Regions from separate parts of the Paucilactobacillus nenjiangensis genome, predicted to be linked through region 2. Evidence: riboswitches for the same ligand, from Rfam matches in the RefSeq annotation. Region 2 holds a riboswitch; the other holds the start of a gene.
The links. Region 2 has a riboswitch for thiamine pyrophosphate ahead of thiM (hydroxyethylthiazole kinase). Riboswitches for the same ligand answer to the same signal wherever they lie in the genome.
Positions count from the first base shown of each region.

Region 1: linked by a shared signal. The riboswitch ahead of thiW (energy coupling factor transporter S component ThiW) and the one ahead of thiM (hydroxyethylthiazole kinase) in region 2 are both predicted to bind thiamine pyrophosphate.

Region 1 covers NZ_CP043939.1:1,678,814-1,684,038, forward strand. Annotated here, with positions in the region: gene F0161_RS08665 (hydrolase) at 1-242, opposite strand, end outside; gene F0161_RS08670 (iron chaperone) at 390-761, opposite strand; gene F0161_RS08675 (hypothetical protein) at 779-1,186, opposite strand; gene F0161_RS08680 (L,D-transpeptidase) at 1,416-1,937, opposite strand; gene thiW (energy coupling factor transporter S component ThiW) at 2,030-2,533, opposite strand; TPP riboswitch at 2,585-2,682, opposite strand; gene F0161_RS08690 (asparaginase) at 2,792-3,760, shown strand; gene F0161_RS08695 (glucose-6-phosphate isomerase) at 3,814-5,163, opposite strand.
Region 2 covers NZ_CP043939.1:2,017,844-2,023,068, forward strand. Annotated here, with positions in the region: gene F0161_RS10285 (Fic family protein) at 1-421, opposite strand, end outside; gene thiE (thiamine phosphate synthase) at 550-1,197, opposite strand; gene thiD (bifunctional hydroxymethylpyrimidine kinase/phosphomethylpyrimidine kinase) at 1,238-2,056, opposite strand; gene thiM (hydroxyethylthiazole kinase) at 2,059-2,847, opposite strand; TPP riboswitch at 2,988-3,093, opposite strand; gene F0161_RS10305 (phosphoenolpyruvate carboxykinase (ATP)) at 3,337-5,031, shown strand; gene F0161_RS10310 (ABC transporter permease) at 5,105-5,225, opposite strand, start outside.

The DNA of each region.
Region 1 (5,225 bases), 340 kb from region 2:
TTCAATTCTGGAATGGTTTCTTTATTCCGCCCAGTCGCCACATTCACAGTCGAAAGGATGATTGGAACATTATAAATCTTAGAAAGCTTAGTCACTGCGATAATGTTATTAATCAATTCACGACGATTCATCGATTCAATTGATTGAACCTGAACTGGTTGATAATCAATGATAACGAGCACACTATTTTCTGGTGACAAAAGTTCTTCTTCAGCAACAGTACGTTTTGGATAACTTGTCATAACTATTCCCCCAATTTTTTAATTCAACAACACTTCTTTTAACAAAACCAGTGTAACAGCTTACATCCAAATTCATAATGATAAGGTTTTCATAATATTAATGGTACAAAAAGGCAGCATCAGGGTTTAATTGATGCTGCCAAAGTCTTATTTTCGAAAAAAGTTAGAATAGTCTTTTTTGTCTTCAATATTAAATTCAATCATTTTTCCAATTAATTCATAATCGATTTTCGCGTCAAAAGGAACTCTTACTATATTTGGAGTATGAGTATAACCGGTTTTTTCAATTTGCGTTTCAAATTTGCTGATTGTGACACTTTCTGGGGTAAAAGCAAAATTATTTTTGGCGACGCTAAAGCCGATGATAAAAGTACCGTGATCAGTAAACATTGGCTGTTTCCAAGCAATTTTACCACCCAATTGTGGATATGTTTCACTTACCCAATCAAGTACTTTTTCAAGTACCATACGATGTTCTTGATTATCAAGTTGATCTAAAAATTCACTATAAAATGCCATAACTGCCTCCCATTGCTCTAATTAATTGCTAACTGAGTAAAGGATACCAGACTATTAACGTCACTCAAAACATAATGCAATGACATCATCACGGGAAATGCTAAAGCGGGAATTACCAATAAACTAACAAGCGAAAAAACTGTAAAATGATATTCTTCAGGGGTATAGTCTCGATCTTCCTTAATTGGAGTTATTCGAGGTAACATCCCCAATCCATTTTTCAAGGCATTGAAGCTTACCATTGTCACTGCCGTGGTGCCCAGCCAAATATAAGAAATAAACCAACCTTCATGATTCACTGACGGAGTCGCTAATTTTGCCGGATTACTTAGCCAAACAATAAAGATTGCCACTAACATACTAATTGCAATCACTTCAAGCATCCAATTAATTCTAACTCTAGTGTTAATTGATAATTCACGCATATTTTCACCTCTTCATTTACTAAACTAAGAGATTATAGCACGAATTTCACTAAGTAGACATAGTTAAATGCTAAAATGTAACAATCATGAAAACTTGTACCTATCTATTTTTGTATTATGAATTATTGAAAACGCTTTTTTGATTGTGAATATTAAAATAAAAAATGCCCTGTGAGAAAATTAACGTTTTCCACAAGTCATTTTTTGCACGAGCCTATTTGATCATCAGTTATTCAACGACCACCTTGGTCCCAACGGGAATATTTTTATAAATCCATTTAGCATCGGGAATTGTTAACCGAATGCAGCCGTGAGACGCGACTTTGCCTAATTTTTTGGCTTCGGCTTTGTCATAGGTACCGTCTTGTTTAATGGGAACAGTATGAAACAGGTACTCCCCGTGGTTTTTAAATGAAGTCCAGTAATTTGCGCCCTCATTTAAATTGGCATTATAAAAAGTAGTCCCTTTTTCATTTTCAATACTAAAGGTCCCAGTCGGGGTAGAATTATTTAATCCCGTTGAACAATACATGGTGTACAAAACTCTTGAGCCATCTTTAATGTAAACGCGATGCTTTCGAATCGAGACGTCAATCCATGCATTTGGATGATTTTTTAATTTAGGATAGCTTTTAGTTTGTGATGGTTTAGTGTAATCAACCGTCTTAGCATTAATCACATTGACATAAATGCCGTAAGCCAGTCCAATCGCCACCACAATCAAAAGACATTTTTTGATAAATTTCAACATGATGATATTAGTAGCCTTTCGTGTTCAGAGCTGGTTAACTCTATCTACATTTTACCATGAACGTCTTCATCCACTCTCTTCGCCTGATTACTTTAATAAAATTTATCTAATTGGGGTACGATGACCGTTTTCCACATGACTTTTAAAATTCCATAGCCAATTACAACTCCGACTAACGCGCTCAAGAAGAAACTTGGAATGAAAATCCAAAGTGCACCTTTGGTTCCTAAAAATAAACTAGCGACAGGGTAAGCAACGATTGCTCCAATAATACCGGTCCCAATTAGTTCTCCAAACACAGCAAAAATTAATTTTCTCGTTTTCTTAAAAATCCAGCCAGAACAAAATGCACCAATCATGCTTCCAGGGAATGCGAGAATCGTTCCTGTCCCCAATATATTTCTAATTAATGAGGTTAAAAAAGCTTGAGTCAGTGCTGCCCATGGCCCTAAAATCACCCCAGAAATTAAGTTGATTAGATGCTGCATCGGTGCAACTTTGGCAACCCCAATTGTAAACTCAAACATGCTACCACCGACTACACCAAACGCGACGAACAAGGCGGTTAAAGTTAACCGGTAAATTCTTTTATGCATAAAAATAGCCCTCCTAAGTGATTTTGCACACTAGAAGAGCCCTAAGTTTAGAGTTAGGTTCTAACACTTTCCTCCGCTGGTATCATCCAGATCAGGTTCAAGGGTTCGAATTGAATCGTCTCAGCCATTTGGCGCCCCTAGTGTGATTGATATTTATTTACTCGTTGAGGATACCATTTTTACAAAATTTTGTACACCATATTGCAAAGTTACTTGTTTCAACTATAATTACCCTATTAACTATAAAGGAGCGCCCTCATGAAAAATATTCTAGTTCTTCATACTGGTGGTACCATTTCGATGTCGGAAAACGATTATGGAGCCGTTGATACCAATTCGAGTAACCCGTTGATGAAGCAAGCGAACCTCTCTGGTGAAGATTTCCATGTGACTTCAAAGGAATTTATGAATCTCCCTTCACCACATATGACACCAGAAACAATGTTGACGTTACAACAAGAAATAAAACAAGAATATGAAAAATTTGATGGCTTTGTGATTACTCACGGAACCGATACCCTGGAAGAAACTGCTTATTTTTTAGATTTGACACTAAGCTCTAATAAACCAATCGTTGTTACCGGGGCGATGCGTTCATCAAATAGTATCGGCTCAGACGGGCTGCATAACCTAATTAGTGCAATCCGAATTGCCATTAATAATGAATCCCGTAATCGTGGTGTTTTGGTCGCATTAAATGATCAAATTCACGCCGCTCGATTCGTGACGAAAGCTCACACAACGAATGTTGAAACTTTTGAATCACCTAGCGTTGGGCCAATCGGTGAAGTTTTACATGACACAATCGCCTACTACTTCAATCCTAAACCAATTGCCCCCATTCAGATTAATCAGGTCGTTCAACAAGTCTACCTGTTGAAAGCCTACGCCGGAATGGACGCTGATTTATTCAATCACGTGGCGAAAAAAAGTGGGAATGGTCTGATCATCGAAGGTACTGGCGCAGGAAATTTGCCACCAACTGTCCTACCAGCGCTTCAAAAAGTGATCGACCATCAGATTCCAGTCTTTTTAGTTGCTCGTGGTTATCGAGGCAATGCAGAGCCCGTCTATACTTATGAAGGTGGCGGTGAACAGCTCGTGAAGATGGGCGTTAACTTTGTCCATGGTTTAAATGGCCAAAAAGCCAGAATTAAGCTGCTGATTGGGATCTCTGCTGGACTATCAAATGACGGCTTAAAAGAATATCTATCAAATAATTTTTAACTAAAAAAGCAGTCCAATTCGGCTGCTTTTTTGATTTTACATATTTAAATTAATTATTTTTGGCGACTCTTTAATTCTTCACCAATTGCTTCAAAGCCTGGTTTCCCAAGTAATCCAAACATATTGGTTTTGTATGCTTCAACCCCGGGTTGGTTAAATGGATTAATACCATTTAAGTAGCCAGAAATACCAATCGCAACTTCAAAGAAATACATTAAGTAGCCCAAACTGTATTCATCTTGCTTAGGAATCTTGACAGTCATAACTGGTACGCCACCATCAACGTGCGCAAGGACAACGGCTTGATATGCCTTGTCGTTCACATAATCCATGGTCTTACCTTGAAGATATTCAAGGCCGTCTAGGTTCCCATCTTCACTAGGAATAACAACGTCGTTCTTAGGTTCGGCAACTTTGACAACTGTTTCCATCAATGTACGACGACCTTCTTGAATATATTGACCTAATGAATGTAAATCAGTTGAGAAGTTAGCTGATGAAGGATAAATCCCCTTTTGATCTTTACCTTCAGATTCGCCGGCCAATTGTTTCCACCATTCAGCAAACATCATCATAGTTGGTTCGTAGTTTTCAAGTAATTCAGTTGTATAACCTTTACGATATAAAATATTACGATAAGCAGCATATTGATATGCTTCATTTTTGTTGAGGTCGGTGTCGACATATTCATGTTCAGCGTCACGAGCGCCTTCCATTAATTTGTCGATATCTGCACCGGCAGCTGCAATTGGCAATAAGCCAACGGCCGTCAGTACTGAGAAACGACCACCAACGCCGTCAGGAATAACAAATGATTCGTATCCCTCAGAATTAGCTTCAGTTTTAAGTGCACCACGTTCTTTATCTGTCGTAGCATAAATCCGCGCTTTAGCACCATCATCACCATATTTTTTAATTAACATTTGTTTGAAAATACGGAAAGCAATTGATGGTTCAGTAGTAGTTCCTGATTTTGAAATTACGTTAACAGAAAAATCACGATCTCCAATTAATTGAACCAAATCATGTACATAAGAAGAACTAATTGAGTTACCAGCAAACAAAATTTGTGGAGCTTTACGGTCTTCATCTGTTTGTGCTTGGAAAAAGGCGTTATTTAGGAAGTCAATTGCTGCACGAGCTCCTAAGTATGAACCACCAATTCCAATGACAACCAATACCTTAGAATCTGATTGGATCTTTTGAGCTGCTTTTTTGATTCGAGCAAACTCATCTTTATCATAATCAGATGGGAGATGTAGCCAATCGATATATTCAGAACCTGCACCGGTGCCATTACGCAACTGATCATCAGCTGCTTTCACCATTGCTTGCATCTCACCTAATTCGTTAGGTTGGATAAATGTACTAAGATTAGAACTATCAAATGAAATATGAGCCAAAATAATTACCTCTTTCTTTTCTTGATAACATCATTATACACCACAAAATTGGTATAGACAAC
Region 2 (5,225 bases):
GCGGAACTTCAGCTGGTAAAGTTGTTTGAACAGCTTCAATACTACCAATTTGGTTGGGAAATTGTTTAAAGCCACCCACGTTCATCTTGGAATCTAATTCTGACTTTGTCCCTCGTTTTAACATTGTATGCAGTTTAAACAGATATTCACTGGTTAAATCCACATCGATTGTATCTAAAACATAATCAAACATTCTAAAATGATTAGAAGTCTCTAGCACATCATCAACCACAATTAAACCATTCTCATCTGCAAAAATAGTGCCAGTATCAAAGACTTGTTGGGTTTGTTTCTCGCTTAAGGTTGAGCCTTCTATACGATTACTATTAAAAGAAAAGATAATCTGCAGCCAATAATATAAACTGGCACTCACCTTATTTTCACGTTGATTAATCAAAATTTTAGCAATATCCTTGACCATTTACATATCTCTACTTTTTTATTTTGGCGTTCAAGTGTCTCTTGAATCAAGGCTATCAGATTAAATAGTTCAGCACAAATTAAAAAAGTATCCGCAGATACTTTTAGTTTTAATGCGAGTTGTCATCATTAATATATCGATAATAAGTCTTTAACCGTCTGTTCCACATCCGGACTTTGCATAATCATTGAAATTCCGGAAATTCCCGCCACACCTGTTTTATCAACTGTGTCCTTAGCATTGTCGGGGGTGATTCCACCGACGGCCACGATTGGGAAATTGCTATATTCCACTAATTCTTTCAATTTTTCAAATCCCATCACTGGGTCCGCATCATCTTTGGAGCCAGTTGGGAACACTGGTCCGCTTCCTAAATAGGCAATTTTTTGCAGTTGATTAGCATGATCAATTTGAGCTTTAGTATTACATGAATATCCCACAAACATATCATCCCCAACAGCCGCAATCACTTGTTCCACTCGTTGATCTTTTTGACCAACATGGACCCCATCGGCATGGACTTTAATGGCTAATTCATAATCATCATCAATAATCAGCGGTACATCATACTTCGTCGTCAGTTCACGGCATTGCTGTGCCAGTGTCAGTCGTTCGTCCGCCGTTAACTGTGAACTCCCTTTTTCACGAAATTGAAAGGCCGTCACTCCGGCGATTAATGCTTTCTCCACACGTTGCAAGTAATCATCAACATCGTGATTAACATCTTGTGTGCCCGCAATTAAATATACGCGGAGCATCTCTGGTTTAAATTTCATTAATTTTTCTCTTTCCTGAGTTAATAATCCTGTTTCACGCTTAACCGTTACTTTCATCACTATTGCGGCCTGCCCAGTGATTCAATGGTCCATGACCGTGCCCAACAATAATGCCGTGCCGAATCGTTTCATCGACATATTTTTTCCCAATTCGTATCGCATCCTCAACAGATTTTCCCTTGGCAAGTTCAGCTGTGATACAAGCAGATAGCGTATCTCCCGTCCCATGGGTTCGAATCGTATCCACGCGTGGAGAAGTCAACCAAAATGACGTACCATCTTCAAGTAATACAAAGTCACTACTTTGATCATCCCCGACAAAATGGCCGCCCTTAATCATGACGTTTTTAACCCCGACGGCCTGTAATTTTTTGGCCGCAATTTCCATATCGGCTTCATCTTCAATCGACACATCCGTCAATTTTTCGGCTTCAGGTAAATTAGGGGTGGCAATCGTCGCCAATGGCAATAATTCATTTTTCACCACCGCGATTGCATCTTCACTTAACAATGGAGCACCACCTTTAGCAATCATGACCGGATCGACCGTCAGGGGACCGAAATCAAACTTTTTCAAGTTTTTTACGACCGCCCGGACCCGTTCCACATCGGCTAACATCCCCGTTTTGCAGGCTTTAATGGCCAAATCCTCAGCAAGAGCTTCAAATTGTTCATCAATTATTTTGGTAGGTAACGCAAACGCATCATTGACGCCCAAGGTATTTTGCGCCGTAATCGCCACTAACACGGTCGTCGCAAACACGTGCCGTTCTTGAATCGTTTTTAAATCGGCTTGCATCCCCGCACCACCACCGCTATCGGAGCCGGCAATTGATAATGCTTGTACGAATTGTTCCATAATTATGCTTCCCTCAACTTTTCTTCAACTTGTTGACGCGTCACCAAGTGTAGTTTATCCATTAATTTAACTGAAAAGGTGCCAGGTAGTTCCCCACCAAGTTCTTCTGCCACCAGTTGGCCCGCGACTGCAAAGACGGCACAGGCCGCTTTGGCTGCTTCAAAATAATTGTCACTAACGGCAGCAAACGCGCCGACGATACTGGAAAGCATATCACCAGAACCAACATGTAATTGAAATAGTGGGGTTCCATTTTTGACTTTCGCCACCGTTTTGCCATCACTAATCACATCCGTTGGACCGGATAAAATTACGACGCAATGCTGCTTCAAGGCGCACGCTTTCGCGATGGCATCTAAATCGCCACTCCCTTCCCCAGCATCGATACCTTTAGCTTGCCAATCAACACCAGCCAAGGCGGCAATTTCACCAGCATTGCCGCGAATAATATCAACTTGAAAATCAGTTAACAATTGTTCGGCAACATCTAAGCGAAATTTAATTGCCCCGACGGCAACTGGATCAATCACCAATGGCTTTTTGTATTGGTTAGCCAATTGCCCGACCCGCTTGATATGGGCGACTTGAGCGGTAGTAAAGGCCCCTAAATTAAGTGCTACGGCAGAACTGATGGCGACCATTTCTTCAGACTCAGCGATTTCTTCAGACATAATTGGTGAAGCGCCAATTGAATTAATGCCATTAGCCACGTCTTGCACCGTCACAAAATTAGAAATGTTAAACACAATTGGATTTTGCGCACGAATTTGATCTAAAAGTTCAATTTGCATGATAAATTCCTTTCTTGGTACGAAGTTGTGATAATTCAACAATCGTTTGAACCATGAGCTGAAACAAAAAAATCCTAAAGCCGCAGTGGACTTTAGGATTAATGGTAAAAATATATCAACATGTGGCATGCACTCATCGATATTTTTATTTTACACTTTCCTACGCAAGTACCAACTTACAGGTTCCAAGGGCCTTTGCTGCATAAGCAAATCTCAGTTCGTCTACGAACACCCCTAGTGTTTTCATGATTATTTAATTGTCGAATTAATTGTACTGTAAAAGTGCTTACATAACAAGTTTGACCAAAATCTCGCCAAACATTAAAATTTTTTCATTTTCCGGTTAACTCATTAAGATTTAGAGTTAACAGCGCTTTCATTCTTTTCTTTTTGAAGATTGTGAAAATATCCACTTGTATCGTGTTTCGCCTTGTATTATGATTGTTTCAATACCCAAAAGGTTATAACGAGAAAGGAAACTGATTATCAATGGAAAATGTGAATAGCATTAAAACTGGCTCTACGTATCTGAATCTTGATCGAAAGATTGCCGTCCTCAAATACAATCGAAAATATTTGAGTAACGTCTTCTCTCTATTAAACAGCGATGAAATGTTACAAGTGGTCGACTGTTTCTTATCATCAACGCCTAACCATCAAACGAAAATCAATAAATTAACGAGTGCTGAATACGTGGCCGTGATTAAACGACTGTTAATTGACGATGCCACCGTTTACGACGCATTTGATGCTAAAGAAATCTTAACTAGTGTTGAAAACTTGTATTCATTCTACCGTTCATTCCTGCGCATCTCGGTCATGAATGCCACTCACAACCAAATCCTAAACACCGAGTTTTTAGGAATTGATGACAAATTTAACGATCTTGTCCGTAATCTTTACCGGGCCGTGGAAGAAAAAATCCAAGGCTTCCCTAATCATACGTATCGTCAAGTCAATGCCGGTACCAACGCATCCATTATGATTAAGCCTTACAAGTGGTCAATCCCCACTGAATATGAACAATTAAAATCAATTAACTTTATTGATAAAATTATGTTGCGTCCACCAATGATGATGCATACACCAAGTAACAAACGCAAAGGGACTTTTTCAAGTGTCGATTACAATCCAATCGATCATTTTGATGGGAAACCGGGCGAATGGTACTGTTACCCAGCCAAAATTGGTGAAAGTTTAGCCTTTATTTACTTCAATCAAGACTACTTTGTCAGTGGTTTAGCCTTAGCGAACTTGTTTGAACTTGCCGATGAAGAACTCATTACTAACCACAAACCAGATTTGATTTTACTCTTTGGGGTCGACAAAACTGAAGGGGACGTCAGTCACTATCATTACGATGAAAGTAATGATATCTGGGTTGGTGAAGTGCCTTATAATGACCAAACCACTTACTTTGGTTATATGAAGAAAATGTGTCTCACATTACACAACCTCCACATGATTTATCAAAACCGGTTACCAATCCATGGATCAATGGTCAAGATTAAGTTCTCAAATGGTAAAACCAAAACCGTCGTCTTCTTTGGCGATTCTGGTGCCGGTAAGTCTGAATCAATTGAAGCTTTGCAAGAAATTGCGGGTGAACAGATTCATGAAATGGAAACCATTTTTGATGACATGGGTAGCTTTACCCTTGACCCCAATGATCCTGAAGGCTTGTATGCCCAAGGAACTGAAATTGGCGCGTTCGTCCGGCTTGATGACTTGAGTAGCGCCGTGGCCTTTAACAACATGGACCGTGGAGTTTACCTCAATCCGGAACAAAAAAATGCCCGAGTTATTATTCCAGCGAACACCTATGACCGGGTTATCAAACGTCACCATATCGATATGTGGGTTTACGCCAATAACTATGATACTGAAATTGGCTTGCATCGTTTTGAAAAATTGGCCGATGCCAAGAAGACCTTTACGGATGGCAAACGTTTTGCTTTAGGAACCACTGATGAAGTTGGTATGAGTACCACCTTCTTTGCCAATCCATTTGGCCCGGTTCAAGAGCAAGCGCGGACCCAAACGATTATCGATGGTGTCTTTGATGTCTTATTCAAAAACAATGTCTATGTCGGTGAAATTTACACCCATCTAGGTAATGATAAATCTAAAGATAGCTTGAACCAATCAGTTCAACAAATGCTTGATACCTTAATGGATTCATAAAAATCTATGTTAAAAGAGGCACGACGCAAATTTGCGTTGTGCCTCTTTTTTGTGAGAACTTTTTAAGAAACGGTTACTTTAACTGCATTTGGGTATTGTAAAACTTGCGATAAGCCAAGTAGCACGCTATCACTGACCCAATCGCGGTTGTCGCTAACAACATAAACATCACCATGATTTGATACTTGATGGCT